Regions from separate parts of the Priestia filamentosa genome, predicted to be linked through region 1. Evidence: predicted binding sites of a transcription regulator. Region 1 holds the regulator's gene; each other region holds the start of a gene.
The links. The regulator LexA, encoded in region 1, represses DNA repair genes until DNA is damaged. The targets are predictions, from matches to a motif close to CGAACATATGTTCG.
Positions count from the first base shown of each region.

Region 1 (6,100 bases):
AATATGTTTTCCAGATTTCATTGCTTCTTCCACAATTTCTTTATGTGTATAATTTGGGGTGCAAATAATGAGTCCATCAACATCAGAATCTTCGCACGCTGCTTTCAAATCATCATAAACATGGACAACATGACCCGGAAAGCTTTCCTCAATCATATGAAGCGCTTCTTTAACACTTTTTTGATTAGGATCATATATGCCGTGAACTGTAGCTCGTCCTTCTAACATCGTTGCTTTAATATGCTCATGGCCAATCATCCCGGCACCAATAATGTTAAACTTATAAAGAGGTGTTTCTTTTTTATAAATATGTTTGTCTTTTTCACGCAAATAGTGGCTGTTTAGAAAACCCGAAAAAAAGGTGCTATGACGTTCAAATTCCCCCATATCCATGCCTCCTGTTTTTTAGAAACTCTCATTAAAGTATAAAAAGCTTTGTTAGAAAATACAACAGAGGTTATTTATGTTCTTATTAATATATGTTCTAAAAGATAAAATGATATAAAAAAAGACTCACATTGTGAAAATGTGAGTCTTCCTTCATTTAGTTAAGAAACTCTTGTAGAGCTTTTTTATTTTCTTCTTTATCAATACTTAACACAGATCCAACGTCTTCACGGGCATTTTCAAATGTACCGTCAAGAGGGAGGCGAAGTGTTTTAACTTCCTTTGTACTTCCTGTAGCAAAGTCTTTTCCAAGGAGTAGAAGTGTTTTTTGATCAATGTTTGTATCAACATACGGATCTGTAAGACCGAGCAATTTTGGAAGTTTGAAGACACTGCCGATGCTTGCGGCTTCTTTTTTCAGTTTTGTTAGCACTTCTTGCTGACGTTGAACGCGTCCAAAGTCACTTAAACTATCGTGGCGGAAGCGAACATAGCCAAGAAGTTTGTCACCATGTAATGTTTGTTTTCCTTCATGAAGAGTCATACCAATACCAGAAGACATTTCTTCTTCAACTGTTACAGTAATACCGTCTGGAGCAATCGCATCCACGACTTTTGGGAAGCCTTGAAAGTCTACGACAGCGTAGTAGTTAATATCAACGCCGAAGTTTTCTTCAATTGTTTTACGTAAAAGCTCAGGGCCGCCAAAAGCAAAGGCAGAATTTAATTTTTGTTTCCCGTGTCCTGGAACGTCAACATACATGTCTCTCATAAGGGAAACGATTTTAGGTTGTTTTGTGTCTTGATCATAGTGTGCAATAAGGATGGAATCTGTACGAGCGTGGTCTTCACCTCGTGAATCACTTCCAAGCAAAAGGACATTCATTTTTCCGTTGTTAGGAAGTGAACCATTAAAGTCATAAAGCTCTCCGTCTTTTGCGAAACTTCCATCCTGAGCTTCAGAGAGTCCTATTTTATATTGAATAAAGCTGTAAATTCCTCCAGCAACAACTATAAGAAGGATAAGCGCTAGAATAATGCGGCCCCATCTTGGTCGACGTCTTCTTTTTCTATTTCTTGTTCTTTCCAATGTGCTTTTCACCACTTTCTCTATCATGATGCCAGTAGCATTTGTACTCTTAAGCAAACATTGTATCAAACTTTTCTTTGTTTGGCATCTGATAAGAGAAAGAGCGTAATCAGATTTCTTGCGCGCATTCTTTCTGCTAGTGTATATTAGGATATACTTTATAGGAAAGGAGAGGAGAAAATGAATCGTTATTTATTTCAATACGAAGTGCTTTCGCTAAAGAAAGAAGGAGAGTTTAGCGTTGTTGCGCAAAGTGAAGAAGAAGCAGCATCTCAAATTCTAGAGCGCGTGGCAGATATTGAGTTTACAGATGAAGATGATGTGAAGATTGGCAAACTGATCAAAGTTATTGAAGCAAAAGATCATTATTACGAGTGCGAAGGTTGTACATGATCATTACATAGCGTAAAAAATCCCTCTTCCTTATTTAAAGAGGGATTTTTTACGCCTTCTAATGAATCGAGCGATATACGCCAATAACTTTTCCTAAAATTGAAACATTGTTCAAAATAATAGGAGCCATTGTCGCGTTTTCAGGTTGTAAACGAATATAGTTTTCTTCTTTAAAGAAACGTTTTACTGTTGCTTCATTTTCTTCTGTCATAGCAACAACAATATCGCCGTTGCTCGCTGTTTGCTGTTGTCTCACAATTACCATATCGCCATTTAGAATTCCAGCTTCAATCATACTATCTCCCACAATTTCAAGCATAAATACGTGCTCATCAGGAGCTGCATATTTATCAGGTAACGGAAAATATTCTTCAATGTTCTCTATCGCTGTAATAGGCTGTCCTGCTGTTACTTTACCAATAACCGGAACATTAATAACATTATTTTTTTGAACATCGTTTGTTTGATCTAAGTCCAGAATCTCGATTGCACGCGGTTTTGTAGGGTCACGTCGAATTAATCCTTTGCTTTCAAGGCGAGCTAAGTGCCCGTGAACCGTTGAGCTTGATGCAAGTCCGACTGCTTCACCAATTTCGCGTACTGACGGGGGATATCCTTTAAGTTTTACACATTCTTTTATATGACTCAAAATCTGTTGCTGTCTCTTCGATAACTTTGTCATTGGGATTCACCTCAAATCTAGCTCAATCTTACTAGGATTATAACATGGTTTTTTCATAGATACAAACATAAGTTCGAAAAAAATCCGTTGACAATAAAAGAATGAAAGAGATAAAATAAGAACGTATATTCCGAACATACATTCTTAAGGGTGGGAGAAAGATGAAAAAGAGGACTAATTCACTTACATACTATGTCACATTTTTTGCAGGACTTGCACTTTTTTCATTTATTATATTGAACGTGTCAAAAGAGCCAGAGCTTGATCAATATGCCATTGTTACCGTTAAAGCAGGCGATACGCTTTGGGGATTAGCGAACGAGTATCAAGGGAATCATCAGCTTTCAACCGTTGATTTTATAGATTGGGTCGAGAAGCAGAACAATATAGAGAAGAAAGACCTTAAAGAAGGCGAAGAAATTTATATTCCAGTTTTAAAAGAAAAACTAAACAATGCGCTTGTTGCTAAAACACAGTAATAGATTCTTGCTGTTTTCTTTTCTTTCGTGAAATAATAGATTAAAAACACTGTGTAGGGGCGAAATATGAGAGCGATTATTTATTGTCGGGTAAGCACGGAAAAAGAAAGTCAAACAACATCATTAATAAGGCAAAGGGAAGAGTTAGAAGAGCTTGCTAAAAAGCACGGTTTTGAAATTATAAAAGTTATTGAAGAGCGTCATAGTGGATATGACGTTGAACGTGATGGAATTATTGAAGCACTTACTCTTTTTCAAGAAGGAAAAGGAGATGTGCTTCTTGTACAGGATGATACAAGACTTGGACGTGGCAACAGTAAAGTAGCGCTTATGCATGAACTGAAAAAAGCGGGTGCTAAAGTTTACACGTTGAATGAACAAGGTGAGCTTTATTTATCTGAAAGTGACACAATGGTTTTAAATATTTTAGCTGCTGTTGAAGAATATCAGCGCCAAATTGTTCGTTTTAAAATTAAGCGGGGAATGAAGAGAGCTGTAGAAAACGGATATAAACCTGAACTAAACTTAAAAAATAGAACAAGCGGTGGACGAGACAAAAAAGAAGTTCCGATTGAAGACATTATAAGACTTCGCGCTAAAAAGCTGACGTTTTATGATATTGCTTTAACGCTAAGAGGATTAGGGTATGATGTTAGCAAAGCAACAGTTCACCGTCGCTATCAGGAACATATGAAAGAACAAGAAGAGAATGAAAAAATGGACATTGAAATAGAATAAGGTAACTTACTTGCTAATTTACCCTCTCTTTTGTACGATATGTACATAAACGAGAACTTTTTATAAGGAGAATACAATGTTATCAAAAGATAAAATTGCTCGAATTAATGAGCTTGCAAACAAAGCAAAAACAGAAGGTTTAACAGAAAAAGAAGCTTCTGAACAAAAAAATTTACGACAAGAATATTTACAAACTTTTCGTAAATCAATGACCAATTCCTTACATTCGGTCAAAATTGTCGATCCAGAAGGCAATGATGTTACACCGAAAAAGTTAAAAGAGAGTCAAAAACGTAACAAATTAAATTAATGGGTTATCATAAAAAGGTTAGAGGAGAAATAGTGCTATACTCTGACCTTTTTTTGTATTTTATGAGTGAAAACATCGTTAATAAGAAATGCTATAATTGCTATTGAATTGTTGTACAAATCAAGGCAATATTAGTATGATAGAGTTATTATTAGATTTTTGTTAGCAGAAAGGAAGGAAAGAAAATGTCACAACGTATTGAAGATTTATCAATTACTACTATTCGCACACTTTCTATTGATGCAATTGAGAAAGCAAACTCAGGACATCCTGGAATGCCAATGGGCGCAGCTCCAATGGCATATGCTTTATGGACAAAATTTATGAATCATAATCCGAAAAACCCTGAATGGTTTAACCGCGATCGTTTCGTGTTATCAGCGGGTCACGGATCAATGCTTCTGTATAGCCTTCTACACCTTTCAGGCTATGATCTATCAATGGACGAAATCAAAAACTTCCGTCAATGGGGAAGTAAAACACCTGGACATCCAGAATACCGTCATACAGCTGGTGTTGAAGCAACAACAGGTCCATTAGGACAAGGTATCGCAATGGCTGTAGGTATGGCTATGGGTGAAAGACATTTAGCAGCAACTTACAACAAAGAGAACTTTGACATCGTAAACCACTATACATATTCAATTTGTGGAGACGGAGACCTTATGGAAGGGGTTGCAAGCGAAGCTGCTTCACTTGCTGCACACTTACAACTTGGTCGTCTTATCGTTCTTTATGATTCAAATGATATCTCATTAGATGGTGAACTTGATCGTTCATTCTCTGAAAACGTAGAAGGTCGTTTCAACGCATATGGATGGCAAGTTATCCGTGTTGAAGACGGAAACAACATTGAAGAAATTAATGCGGCGATTGAAGAAGCACAAAAAGATACAAAACGTCCAACATTAATTGAAGTGAAAACAGTAATTGGTTATGGTTCTCCGAACAAGTCTGGTACCTCAGGTGTTCACGGTGCACCACTTGGTGAAGACGAAATGAAGTTAACAAAAGAAGCTTATAAATGGACATTTGAACAAGATTTCCACGTGCCTGATGAAGTGTACGAGCATTTTGAAAGCACAATTGTTCAAAAAGGACAAGAAAGCGAAGAAAAATGGAACAAGCTTTTTGCAGAATACAAAGAGCAGCATGGCGAGCTTGCTGAGCAGTTCGAAAAAGCTTTAAAAGGCGAAGTAGATGTAGACTGGAACAGCATTTTACCAAGCTTTGAGGCTGGTAAAGAAGTTGCAACACGTGCATCTTCAGGAGACGTGTTAAACGCGATTGCTGAAAACATTCCATCTTTCTTCGGCGGCTCTGCTGATTTAGCTGGTTCAAATAAAACATCAATTAAAAAATCTGGTGACTTTACAGCAGAAGACTACAGCGGACGTAATATTTGGTTCGGTGTTCGTGAATTTGCGATGGGAGCAGCTTTAAATGGTTTAGCTTTACATGGCGGTTTAAAACCATTTGGCGGTACGTTCTTCGTATTCTCTGACTACCTTCGTCCAGCAATTCGTCTTTCAGCTTTAATGGGAACACCTGTAACATACGTGTTCACACATGATAGCATTGCTGTTGGTGAAGATGGTCCAACACATGAGCCTGTTGAACAACTTGCATCATTCCGTGCAATGCCTCATCTTTCTGTATTGCGTCCAGCAGATGCAATGGAAGTTGGAGCAGCATGGCGCTTAGCAATTGAATCTACTGATCAACCAACAATGCTTGTGCTTACTCGTCAAGGTTTGCCAACGCTTGATATTACGCACGAAGAAGCATACGAAGGCGTTTCAAAAGGTGCTTACGTCGTTTCTCCTGCACAAAAAGAAACAGCAGATGCACTTTTACTTGCGTCAGGTTCTGAAGTAGGTTTGGCTATGAAGGCACAAGAAGAGCTTAAAAAAGACAATATCGATGTTGCAGTTGTTAGCATTCCATCATTTGATCGTTTTGAAGCTCAATCAGCTGACTATAAAGAAAGCGTACTTCCAAGCGCTGTAACAAAACGTCTT
Region 1 is NZ_FXAJ01000001.1:920,151-926,250, forward strand. Features, by position in the region: gene B9N79_RS04820 (Gfo/Idh/MocA family protein) at 1-387, opposite strand, end outside; gene B9N79_RS04825 (LCP family protein) at 545-1,504, opposite strand; gene B9N79_RS04830 (hypothetical protein) at 1,658-1,870, shown strand; gene lexA (transcriptional repressor LexA) at 1,929-2,552, opposite strand; gene yneA (cell division suppressor protein YneA) at 2,714-3,031, shown strand; gene B9N79_RS04845 (YneB family resolvase-like protein) at 3,098-3,769, shown strand; gene B9N79_RS04850 (DUF896 domain-containing protein) at 3,846-4,079, shown strand; gene tkt (transketolase) at 4,265-6,100, shown strand, end outside.

Region 2 (6,100 bases), on a different contig from region 1:
ATTGAAGTTCAAAGTGAGAAAGGAAAGAGGACTATTTTTACAGTCTATCTACCAAAAGAAATTAAAGGGGCATAAAAGGGGAGTCAAACATGTTACGAGTAGCAATTGCAGAAGACGATTTCCGAATCGCTGATATCCAAGAGAAATTTCTCTTAAAAATAGAAGAAACAGAGGTTGTAGGAAAAGCATTTAATGCAGAACAAACAATGGAGCTTTTGAGAGAGAATGAAGCTGATTTGCTTTTACTTGATATCTACCTTCCAGATCAGACAGGAATTGATCTTCTGCCTAAGTTAAAGCAGGAGTTTAAAGACTTAGATGTGATCTTGATCACAGCCGCAAGGGAAAAGGAGTTATTAGAAAGAGCTTTAAAAATAGGGGTTGAGAACTATTTAATCAAACCTGTAAGTGCTGAAAAGTTTACAGAGGCAATTAAAAAATATAAAAAGAGGAAAGAAATGCTTCAATCTGCTGAAGAGATTGATCAAACGTTTGTAGAACTTTTCTTCCAAGGCATCCACGAAGCTTCAGCACCTGAGAAGCAGCTTCCTTCTGGCATTGATCCGCTGACGTTAGAGAAAATTACTAAAGTTATGAATCAATTTCATAAGGGGGCTTCAATTGAAGAAGTAAGTGAAGCAATGGGGGCTTCTCGTACAACAGCTCGGCGTTATTTAGAATACCTTGTATCCATTCAACAGCTAAGAGCAGAGTTAGAATACGGTATTGTGGGAAGACCGGAGCGGAAATACTACTTGATTGTGAGTGAAGAATGAGTGGAGGTATTAAATGAGAAAAATAATGCTGTTTATCAGTTTGTTTATGCTCGTTTATATATCAGGCTGTGCTGAGAAAGAAAATGACAAAGAAGCTTTTCCAACGCGTGAGTTAGAAATTGTTATACCAGGCGCCTCTACGGGAGGATGGGGACAGACAGCTAAAGGGATGCAGTCCATTCTAACAAACGAAAGCATTACAGATCAATCTGTTGTGCTTACTTCTCTTTTAGGTGGAAACGGGGAGAAGGGATGGAAGTATCTTCAATCACAAGATGGCCATTCTGTCGCAATGAATTCAAGTCTTCTTTTAACAAATAACCTTATTGGGCAAAGTGCTCTAACTTATCGTGATTTTACACCAATTGCAATGCTTTCCACGGAATGGGAAGTTATTGTTGTAAGCAAAAACAGTGATATTAAAGAAGTGAAAGATATTATTAAAAAGCTTCAAGAAGATCCTGCATCATTAAAATTGGGTATTTCCCCTGGCATTGGAAATGACGATCATCTATCCTTTATTCAAGGCATCAATCAGTATGGAATCAATGGCGCAAAGCTTGATTTCAGTGTATATGAAGATCGTTCGTCACTTCTCTCAGCATTACTTAAGAGGAAGCTTGATGTGACAATTATGCCTCTTTCTGAAGCAAAGTCATATTACAGAGAAGGAAAAATAAAAATGCTTGCTATTTCATCTGAGAAACGGATTGAAAATTTTAAAGAAGTTCCAACATGGAAAGAACAAGGTCTTAATGTTGTTTTTTCACATTGGAGAGGAGTAATGGGACCAAAGGGTATGACAGATGAGCAGATAAAATATTGGGATGAGAAGATTAAAGAAATGGTAGAGACAGAGGAATGGCAACAAATTCTGAAAGAGAACGAGTGGGAATCTTTCTATAAAAATCATGAAGAAACAAAAGCATTTTTGCAAGAACAGGCCTTATTCTACAAAAAACTAGTAAACGGATTTTAATATTTGTATATTTTGAGGACGAAGGGAAACAGCCCCTTCGTTTTTTTGCATGTTTTAAAGGGAAAAAGGGAAAAGTGTGTACTACAAACAAAAAAAAGTTCGGTAAAAAATTACAAGAAAATACGAACATATTTTTGGTTTTTCTTCATTTATTGTGATAAGATATTTCTATAATTTGTGTAAGAGCGGGGTGTTTAGTGTGGACAATCAGTTTGAACTTGTTTCTTCTTATCAACCTCAAGGCGATCAGCCTAAAGCTATTGATAAGCTTGTCCAAGGGATTAAAGAAGGTAAACAGCATCAAGTATTGCTTGGAGCAACAGGCACAGGCAAAACGTTCACTGTTTCAAATGTAATTAAAGAAATTAACAAGCCAACGCTTGTTATTGCTCATAACAAAACACTAGCTGGACAGCTCTACAGCGAGTTTAAGGAATTCTTTCCAAACAATGCTGTGGAGTATTTTGTTAGTTATTATGATTACTATCAACCAGAGGCGTATGTTCCTCAAACAGATACATTTATTGAAAAAGATGCGAGTATTAATGATGAAATTGATAAGCTTCGTCACTCGGCAACGTCTTCTTTGTTTGAAAGAAATGATGTTATTATCATTGCCAGCGTTTCTTGTATTTATGGTCTAGGTTCGCCTGAAGAATATAAAGAAATGGTTCTATCATTAAGAGTGGGCATGGAAAGAGAACGAAATGAGCTTTTGCGCAATCTTGTGGATATTCAGTATGAAAGAAATGATATTGATTTTAAGCGCGGTACGTTTCGCGTTCGTGGTGATGTAGTGGAAATTTTCCCAGTTTCAAGGGATGAACATTGTATACGCGTTGAATTTTTTGGAGATGAAATTGATCGTATCCGAGAAGTGGATGCTTTGACAGGGGAGATTATTGGTGACCGTAACCATGTAGCAATTTATCCTGCTTCCCACTTCGTTACTCGTGAAGAAAAAATGCGTGTTGCTATTCAAAATATCGAAAAAGAGTTGGAAGATCGTCTTAAAGTATTAAAGGATAACGGCAAGCTGCTAGAAGCGCAGCGACTAGAACAACGTACGCGCTACGATCTCGAAATGATGCGCGAAATGGGATTCTGTTCAGGGATTGAAAACTACTCTCGTCATTTAACGCTTCGTCCACCAGGATCAACTCCGTATACGCTTTTAGATTTCTTTCCAGATGACTTTTTAATGATTGTGGATGAGTCACATGTAACAATGCCACAAATACGCGGCATGTACAACGGTGACCAAGCACGTAAACAGGTTCTCGTTGATCACGGGTTTCGTTTGCCTTCTGCTCTTGACAACCGTCCGCTTCGCTTTGAAGAATACGAGAAACATATTTCTCAAATGGTTTATGTTTCAGCAACGCCAGGACCTTATGAAATGGAAAAAGCACCAGAATTCATTGAGCAGATTATTAGACCGACAGGATTGCTTGATCCAACAATTGACGTGCGTCCAATTAAAGGACAAATTGATGATCTCGTAGACGAAATTCGTAAGCGTACTGAACGAAATGAGCGGGTACTTATAACAACGTTAACGAAAAAAATGTCGGAAGATTTAACAGACTACTTAAAAGAGCTTGGCATTAAAGTCAACTATCTTCATTCAGAAATAAAAACATTAGAACGTATTGAAACAATTCGTGAGCTTCGCATTGGCACATATGATGTGCTTGTTGGGATCAATTTATTAAGAGAAGGGCTAGATATTCCGGAAGTTTCTCTTGTAGCTATCCTTGATGCAGATAAAGAAGGGTTTTTACGTTCAGAACGTTCTCTTATTCAAACGATTGGTCGTGCTGCAAGGAACGAAAATGGTCATGTTATCATGTATGCTGACAAAATTACAAAATCAATGGACATTGCGATTAATGAGACAAAACGTCGTCGTGAAACGCAAATAGCTTACAACGAAGAACATGGTATAACGCCGCAGACGATTCAGAAAAAAGTACGTGATTCTATTCGAGCAACAATGGTTGCAGAAGATGAAGAACAGTATGAAAATCGTCCAGACTTGAAGAAGATGACGAAACGAGAGCGTGCAGAAGTTATTGAGAACATGGAAAGAGAAATGAAAGAAGCTGCAAAAGCGCTTGATTTCGAACGTGCCGCACAGCTTCGTGATACTATTTTAGAGTTGAAAGCGGAGGGATGATTGTCTTATGGCAACAGATCGCATTGTTGTAAAAGGGGCTAGAGCCAATAATTTAAATAATCTTGATGTTACAATTCCTAGAGATAAACTCGTCGTAATGACGGGTTTATCTGGTTCAGGGAAATCTTCATTAGCTTTTGATACGATTTACGCGGAAGGACAGCGTCGTTACGTTGAGTCTTTATCAGCGTACGCTCGGCAGTTTTTGGGACAGATGGATAAGCCTGATGTGGATTCTATTGAAGGTCTTTCGCCAGCAATTTCAATTGACCAAAAAACAACAAGCCGTAATCCGCGCTCAACAGTTGGGACAGTCACAGAAATTTATGATTATCTACGCTTGCTGTTTGCGCGCGTCGGACGTCCAACGTGTCCAAATCACGGTATTGAAATTACATCTCAAACAATTGAACAGATGGTTGACCGCATTTTAGAATATCCAGAGCGCACGAAGCTTCAGGTGCTCGCTCCTGTTGTTGATGGACGTAAAGGTATGCATGTAAAAGTGCTTGAAGATATTAAAAAGCAAGGCTTCGTACGCGTTCGAATTGATGGCGAAATGTATGATCTTGGCGATGACATTAACCTTGAAAAAAATAAAAAGCATACTATCCAAGTAGTTGTGGACCGTATTGTTGTAAAAGAAGGGGTAGAAACAAGGTTAGCAGACTCTCTTGAAACGGCACTTCGGTTAGGGGAAGGAAAAGTCGTTATTGATGTTATTGGAGAAGAAGAGCTTCTTTTCAGTGAACATCACGCATGTCCATATTGTGGTTTCTCAATCGGTGAACTTGAGCCAAGAATGTTTTCATTTAACAGTCCATTTGGAGCTTGTACAAGCTGTGATGGATTAGGAGTTCGTCTTGAGGTTGATTTAGATCTTGTGATTCCAAACTATGATTTATCACTCAAAGAACATGCAATTGCACCTTGGGAGCCAACAAGCTCACAGTATTATCCACAGCTCTTAAAAGCTGTTTGTGTGCATTATGGAATTGATATGGACATTCCTGTTCGCGATATTCCTAAGCATTTATTAGACAAAGTGCTCTATGGGAGTGATAAAGAACGCATTCATTTTCGCTATGAAAATGATTTTGGACAAATTCGTGAAAACGATATTGAATTCGAAGGGGTTATCCCAAATATTGAGCGTCGTTATCGTGAAACAAGCTCAGACTACATCCGGGAGCAGATGGAAAAATATATGGGAGAACAGCCTTGCCCAAAATGTAAAGGAAACCGTCTTAAGAAAGAAACGCTCGCTGTTTTAATTGATGGTAAGCATATTGGGAAAGTAACGAGTTTTTCTGTACAAGAAGCATATGAGTTTTTTGCAACCCTTAGTCTTTCTGAAAAAGAGATGCAAATTGCTCAAATGATTTTAAGAGAAATTACAGAGCGTCTAGGATTTTTAAACAACGTTGGCCTTGATTATCTAACATTGAACAGATCTGCAGGAACGCTTTCAGGAGGCGAAGCACAGCGCATTCGTTTGGCAACTCAGATTGGTTCTCGTTTATCAGGCGTTTTATATATTTTAGATGAACCATCAATTGGACTTCATCAACGTGACAACGATCGTCTTATCGAAACAATGCAGAGCATGCGCGACTTAGGAAATACCCTTATTGTTGTTGAACATGATGAAGATACCATGATGGCGGCTGATTATCTTATTGATATTGGACCTGGAGCAGGGATTCATGGAGGAAAAGTTGTTTCAGCAGGCACGCCTGAAGAAGTAATGCATGACGAAAACTCTTTAACAGGTCAATATTTATCAGGAAAGAAATTCATCCCACTTCCGACAGAGCGAAGAGCTGTTGATAAAGAGCGAATGCTTGAAATTGTAGGGGCAAAAGAAAATAACTTAAAAAATGTAAAAGTAAAGCTTCCACTAGGTTTGTTCCTTGCTGTAACAGGCGTATCAGGTTCAGGGAAGAGTACGCTTATCAATGAGGTACTAAGGAAATCACTGTCACAAAAGCTGAATAATGCGAAACAGAAGCCAGGGGAGCATAAAGAAATTAAGGGAATTAATCACCTTGATAAAATTGTTGATATTGACCAATCACCTATTGGTAGGACGCCCCGCTCAAATCCGGCAACATATACAGGTGTGTTTGATCATATTCGGGACTTATTTGCTCAAACAAATGAAGC
Region 2 is NZ_FXAJ01000005.1:160,645-166,744, reverse strand. Features, by position in the region: gene B9N79_RS18610 (sensor histidine kinase) at 1-75, shown strand, start outside; gene B9N79_RS18605 (response regulator) at 90-776, shown strand; gene B9N79_RS18600 (tripartite tricarboxylate transporter substrate binding protein) at 790-1,755, shown strand; gene uvrB (excinuclease ABC subunit UvrB) at 1,955-3,934, shown strand; gene uvrA (excinuclease ABC subunit UvrA) at 3,942-6,100, shown strand, end outside.
Region 2: a site for LexA is predicted at 1,879-1,892, ahead of uvrB (excinuclease ABC subunit UvrB). Genes of this name have one in related genera too.

Region 3 (6,100 bases), 150 kb from region 1:
TTTATTATTTCTGTAAAATCATTTATATTAGAATACATAAACGTAGAAAAGAAACAGGCAGGAATGGAAAGAATTAATGGAGATAGGAGCACGGACAATGGAAAAGATTGAATGGTATTTAGAATATCAGATCCAAAAGAACCGTCCTGGTTTACTCGGAGACATTTCCTCTCTTTTAGGGATGTTAGCGATAAATATCGTGACGATAAACGGAGTAGACGATCAGCGCCGTGGTCTTTTGCTTCGCTGTGATTCTAACGACCAAATTAAAAGACTTGAATCTATTTTAAAGACGATGGATAATATAGTGGTAACAAAACTTCGTGAGCCAAAGCTTCGCGATAGACTTGCTGTCCGTCATGGTCGCTATATTCAGCGCGATGCGGATGATAAGAAAACATTTCGATTTGTGCGTGATGAGCTCGGTTTGCTTGTTGATTTTATGGCAGAGCTTTTTAAAAAAGAAGGTCATAAGCTTATTGGAATTAGAGGCATGCCTAGGGTAGGGAAAACAGAATCTATTGTAGCTGCAAGTGTTTGTGCGAACAAGAGATGGCTTTTTGTTTCCTCAACGCTTTTAAAACAAACGATTCGAAGTCAGCTTATTGAAGACGAATATAGTCCGAATAACTTGTTTATTTTAGACGGTATTGTTTCGACAAAACGGGCAAGTGAAAAACATTGGCAGCTTGTGCGAGAAGTGATGAGACTTGATGCAACAAAAATTATCGAGCATCCAGATATTTTTGTGCAAAATAGTGAGTATACACTCGATGATTTTTCCTATATTATTGAATTACGCAACTCTCCAGAAGAGGAAATTACATACGAACCCGTTGAAGGTCCATCCCTCATTGATGGGAATGGTTTTTCTATGTTTGATTTTTAGCATAATTGGTAGGTGTTAGCATTGACAGAGTTAGGAAAAAGGTTAAAGGAAGCACGTATTGAAAAAGGCTTATCGCTTGAAGATTTACAAAAGGAAACAAAAATCCAAAAGCGTTACTTGGCAGGGATTGAAGAAGGAAATTATGATTTAATGCCGGGGAAATTTTACGTGCGCGCGTTTATTAAGCAGTATTGTGAAGCTGTTGGTCTAAACGTTGAACAGACGTTTGAACAGTATCATGCTGACATACCGTCCGCACAGCACCAAGTTGCTCCAGAAGAGCTTTCTCGTGTGAAAACAAGAACAAAGGAAGTAGCTCCTAAAAATTCAAAAGTGCTTGATGCCTTGCCAAAAGCCATCATTGCGGCTGTTGTAGTTGGTGTCCTTGTCTTAGGATGGGTGATTGCTCTTTACATCAATAAAGACGATAAAGAGCAGGCAAACAGCAACGATTCGAAAGTTGAATCACAGTCAGAGCAGTCATCAGATGCGCAAAAAGAAGATAGTAACGATGACAGTGAGCAAGCATCAACAAAAACGGATGATAATAAGGAAGCAGAAAAGAAAGAAGACGCTAAAAAAGAAGAGGAAAAGGAAAAAGAGTCGGATAAAGATGAATCTAAATCCAAGCTTACAGCTGTAGAAGGTGCAGCAAATGCAGGCACATACAAGCTTGAAGGAGCAGACGAGTTTAAGCTTGAATTAACGGCTACGGCTACAACTCCTTCATGGGTAGGCGTAACAAATGGCAAAGGCAACTCTTTCTTTAGCAGCATGCTTCAAAAAGGCAAAACAGAAACCATTGATTTAACGAATGAGCAAGAGGTGAAAATCCGAGTTGGTTTTGCTCCTGGCGTTGAAGTGAAAGTAAATGGTGAAGTTGTTCAATATCCAAGCGATCCGAAGCAAAACGTAACGCAGAACGTTTTCATTCAATATGATGGATCTGAAGCGAATAGCGAATCATAATCGTTTCTATACGAGCTTGGTATGTACCGAATAACTGGAGGAATCAACTGTGAATTTACCAAATAAGATTACTGTAGCACGAATATTTTTAATTCCTATCTTCCTTATTATTATGTTAGCAGGCTTTGATTGGGGCACGCTACATGTTGGGGAGACAAGCTTACCTGTTGTAGATCTTGTTGGAGCTATTATTTTTATCATTGCTTCAACAACGGATTGGATTGACGGCTACTATGCCCGTAAGCTTAATATGGTCACAAACTTAGGGAAGTTTCTAGATCCGTTAGCAGATAAACTCCTCGTTTCAGCAGCTCTTATTGTTCTTGTAGATATTGAGCTTGCTCCAGCGTGGATGGTTATTGTTATCATTAGCCGAGAATTTGCTGTAACAGGTCTTCGTCTTTTACTAGCAGGTGAAGGAGAAGTATCTGCTGCTGGACAGCTTGGCAAAATTAAAACATGGGCTCAAATTGTAGCCATTGCTGCGCTTCTTTTACACAATGTACCGTTTTCTCTTCTTTCGATTCCGTTTGGAGAGATTGCTCTTTGGATAGCGGTTATTTTTACCGTTATTTCAGGGTGGGACTACTTTGTAAAAGGAAAGCACGTGTTTATTAACTCTAAATAAGAGGAAAAGGGATTTTAGACACTTTGTTTAAAATCCCTTTTACGTATATTTAAAGGAGACGATTTTGATGAATGCAGAAATCATTGGTGTAGGATCTGAGCTTTTGCTTGGACAAATCGCAAACACAAACGCCCAATTTTTATCAAAACAGCTTGCATCACTAGGTGTAAATGTATATTATCACACAGTTGTAGGAGATAATCCGAAACGTCTAGAAACCGCGATTGAAGCAGCTAAGGAACGCGCAGATCTTCTTGTTTTTACTGGAGGGTTAGGGCCTACAAAAGACGACTTAACGAAAGAAACTGTTGCAAAATCACTAGGAAGATCGCTTGTATCACACGAGGAGTCACTCTCTTCTATCAAAGACTATTTTGTAAAAACAAAGCGAGTGATGACACCGAATAATGAAAAGCAGGCGCTCGTTGTAGAAGGCTCAGATGTGTTATTAAATGATCATGGCATGGCGCCTGGAATGTATATTGAAGCTGACGGTAAAACGTACATTATGCTTCCAGGACCACCAAAAGAAATGAAGCCAATGTTTGAAAATTATGCGAAATCTCATATCTTAGACCGCCTTGGTGTGAAAGATCAAATTATTTCTCGGGTGCTGCGCTTTTTTGCGATTGGAGAATCACAGCTCGAGACGGAAATTGAAGATCTTTTAGAAGCTCAAAGCAATCCAACAATTGCACCGCTTGCAGGAGATGGGGAAGTTACACTTCGCTTAACAGCTAAGCATGAGACAGAAGAAGGGGCATTAGCTTTACTAAAAGAAATTGAAGATAAAATTCAAGAGCGCGTTGGCGAATATTTCTATGGATATGACCAAACAACATTGTTTTCTGAAGCACTCAAAAAGCTTGGTGAAAAGAACTGGACATTAGCAAGTGCTGAAAGCTTAACAGGCGGCTTGTTTAGTGAAAGAATGACAAGTATCTCAGGTTCTGGTGAGCATATGAGAGGCAGCATTGTCACATATCATGATAATATTAAAGAACATGTTTTAGGTGTGGACACTGACGTTCTTCAAAAACATGGCGCAATTAGTGAACAATGTGCGCGCCAAATGGCTGAGAAAATAAAAGAAAAGTTTAATACATCAGTAGGAATCAGTTTCACAGGAGTTGCAGGTCCAAACACAGCTGAAGGACATCCTGTTGGCCATGTTTTTGTTGGCCTTGCCATCGAAGGGAAAGAAACGGTTGTTCACGAACTGAACCTTCAAGGAACAAGAGAAGGGATTCGTAAAAGAACCGTCAACTATGGAGCATATTACTTATTAAAAGAGGACAGTGAGCTATAAAAGCTCGCTGTTTTTTACAGAGAAAAAATCGAATGAATGTTCGACTTTTTCCTTGGCAAATGACTTAAAAAGATGTATAGTAGTAATAGAAGCTCCCACCGAAAAATAAAGTGTGGGAGAGGAGATACTCGCTTTTTAAAACAGACTATTATACTAGCAATAGTTTTAATACATTGTGCTTTCAAAGCGCTAAAGGAGGAAATCAATTGAGCGATCGTCAAGCTGCGTTAGATATGGCTTTAAAGCAAATTGAGAAACAGTTTGGTAAAGGTTCTATTATGAAATTAGGAGAAGACACTGAACGTAAGATTTCCAGCGTTCCAAGTGGTTCACTTGCACTGGATGTGGCGCTTGGAATAGGTGGATATCCACGCGGACGTATTGTAGAAGTATATGGCCCAGAAAGCTCTGGTAAAACAACGTTTGCTCTACATGCAATTGCAGAAGTACAAGCGGAAGGTGGACAAGCTGCTTTCATCGATGCAGAGCATGCTCTTGATCCAGTTTATGCAAGAAACCTAGGTGTAAAAGTAGATGAACTTCTTTTATCACAGCCAGATACAGGTGAGCAAGCGTTAGAAATCGCAGAAGCTCTTGTACGAAGCGGTGCTGTGGATATTGTTGTTGTCGACTCTGTTGCAGCTCTTGTACCAAAAGCAGAGATTGAAGGGGAAATGGGTGACTCACACGTTGGTTTACAAGCTCGTCTTATGTCACAAGCTCTTCGTAAGCTTTCAGGTGCAATCAACAAGTCTAACACAATTGCTTTGTTCATCAACCAAATTCGTGAAAAAGTGGGCGTAATGTTCGGTAACCCAGAAACAACTCCTGGTGGACGCGCGCTTAAATTCTATTCTTCTGTTCGTCTTGAAATTCGTCGTGCAGAACAGCTTAAGCAAGGTAACGACGTTGTCGGAAACAAAACAAGAGTTAAAGTTGTAAAAAATAAAGTAGCACCACCATTCCGTACAGCTGAAGTAGATATTATGTATGGAGAAGGTGTGTCTAGAGAAGGCGAACTTTTAGATATCGGTTCTGAACTTGATATCGTTCAAAAAAGCGGTGCTTGGTACTCTTACAACGAAGAACGTCTTGGACAAGGTCGCGAGAATGCGAAACAGTTCTTGAAAGAAAATAAAGAGATTGCTGCTGAGATTCGTAGCCAAATTCGTCTTCACCATGGTTTAGATGAAGAAATGGCCCAACAGGCAGAAGAACAAGAAAGAGTAGAAGTTCCAGAATAAAAGGCTGATTTTTTCAGCCTTTTTTTTATAATAAAATATTGATATACATAGAGTAGAAAAGCTTTTAAGCATAAAAAGAGAGAGTAATGGAGAAAATGGAACTAGGTGGAAAATTACTCTCATCCTTTCAAAGAAAAGAATTTGAACAAATTGGAAGGCTTGACAATAAATTTTGCCACCTTTACAATTAATATGTATATCTTATATTAATGTAATGAATCAGTTGCTATGTAAAAAAGCGAATTGATGTTACAATGGAATAGGAGAACGGACACGTGCTCAATCAGCATGTGTTAACATGAGTCAAAAGCTTTGCTTACCGTTCGGCTCGCTTTGATATAAGACTCAAAACTCGGGTCGCTTTTTTTATAGCGACGGCTTTTTTTACAGGCCTTTGTATGTATATGGAAACATGAAAAATGTACATGCCGACAAGACAATTTATTTATAGCAAGAGGAGGTGAAAAGGATGGAAACTATTACAATCATCTCCGCTTTGCTTACCTTAATCGTCGGTATTGTTGTTGGGTATTTTATTCGCAGATCTATTGCAGAGGCGAAGATCGCAGGCGCGAAAAGTGCTGCGGAACAGATTGTGGACGAAGGAAAACGCGAAGCAGAATCCTTGAAAAAAGAAGCATTGCTAGAAGCGAAAGACGAAATTCACAAGCTTCGTACAGAAGCTGAGCAAGAAATTCGAACTCGCCGAACAGAGCTTCAAAAACAAGATAATCGCTTAATGCAAAAAGAAGAGAACCTTGACCGAAAAGACGAGACGCTAGACAAGCGTGAAACGGCACTTGAAGGGAAAGAACATTCTCTTACACAGAGACAACAACAAATAGAAGAAATGGAAAGCAAAGCGGAAGAAATGCTAGCTGCTCACCAAACAGAGCTTGAACGAATTTCAAGCTTAACGCGTGAAGAAGCGAAGCAAATTATTCTTGACCGCGTAGAGAATGAACTCTCACATGATGCGGCCGTGATGATTAAAGAAAGTGAACATCGAGCAAAAGAAGAAGCGGACAAGAAAGCAAAAGAAATCCTGTCGCTTGCTCTCC
Region 3 is NZ_FXAJ01000001.1:772,157-778,256, forward strand. Features, by position in the region: gene B9N79_RS04095 (YmfK family protein) at 98-889, shown strand; gene B9N79_RS04100 (helix-turn-helix domain-containing protein) at 902-1,858, shown strand; gene pgsA (CDP-diacylglycerol--glycerol-3-phosphate 3-phosphatidyltransferase) at 1,908-2,486, shown strand; gene B9N79_RS04110 (competence/damage-inducible protein A) at 2,554-3,795, shown strand; gene recA (recombinase RecA) at 4,002-5,039, shown strand; gene rny (ribonuclease Y) at 5,509-6,100, shown strand, end outside.
Region 3: a site for LexA is predicted at 3,825-3,838, ahead of recA (recombinase RecA). Genes of this name have one in related genera too.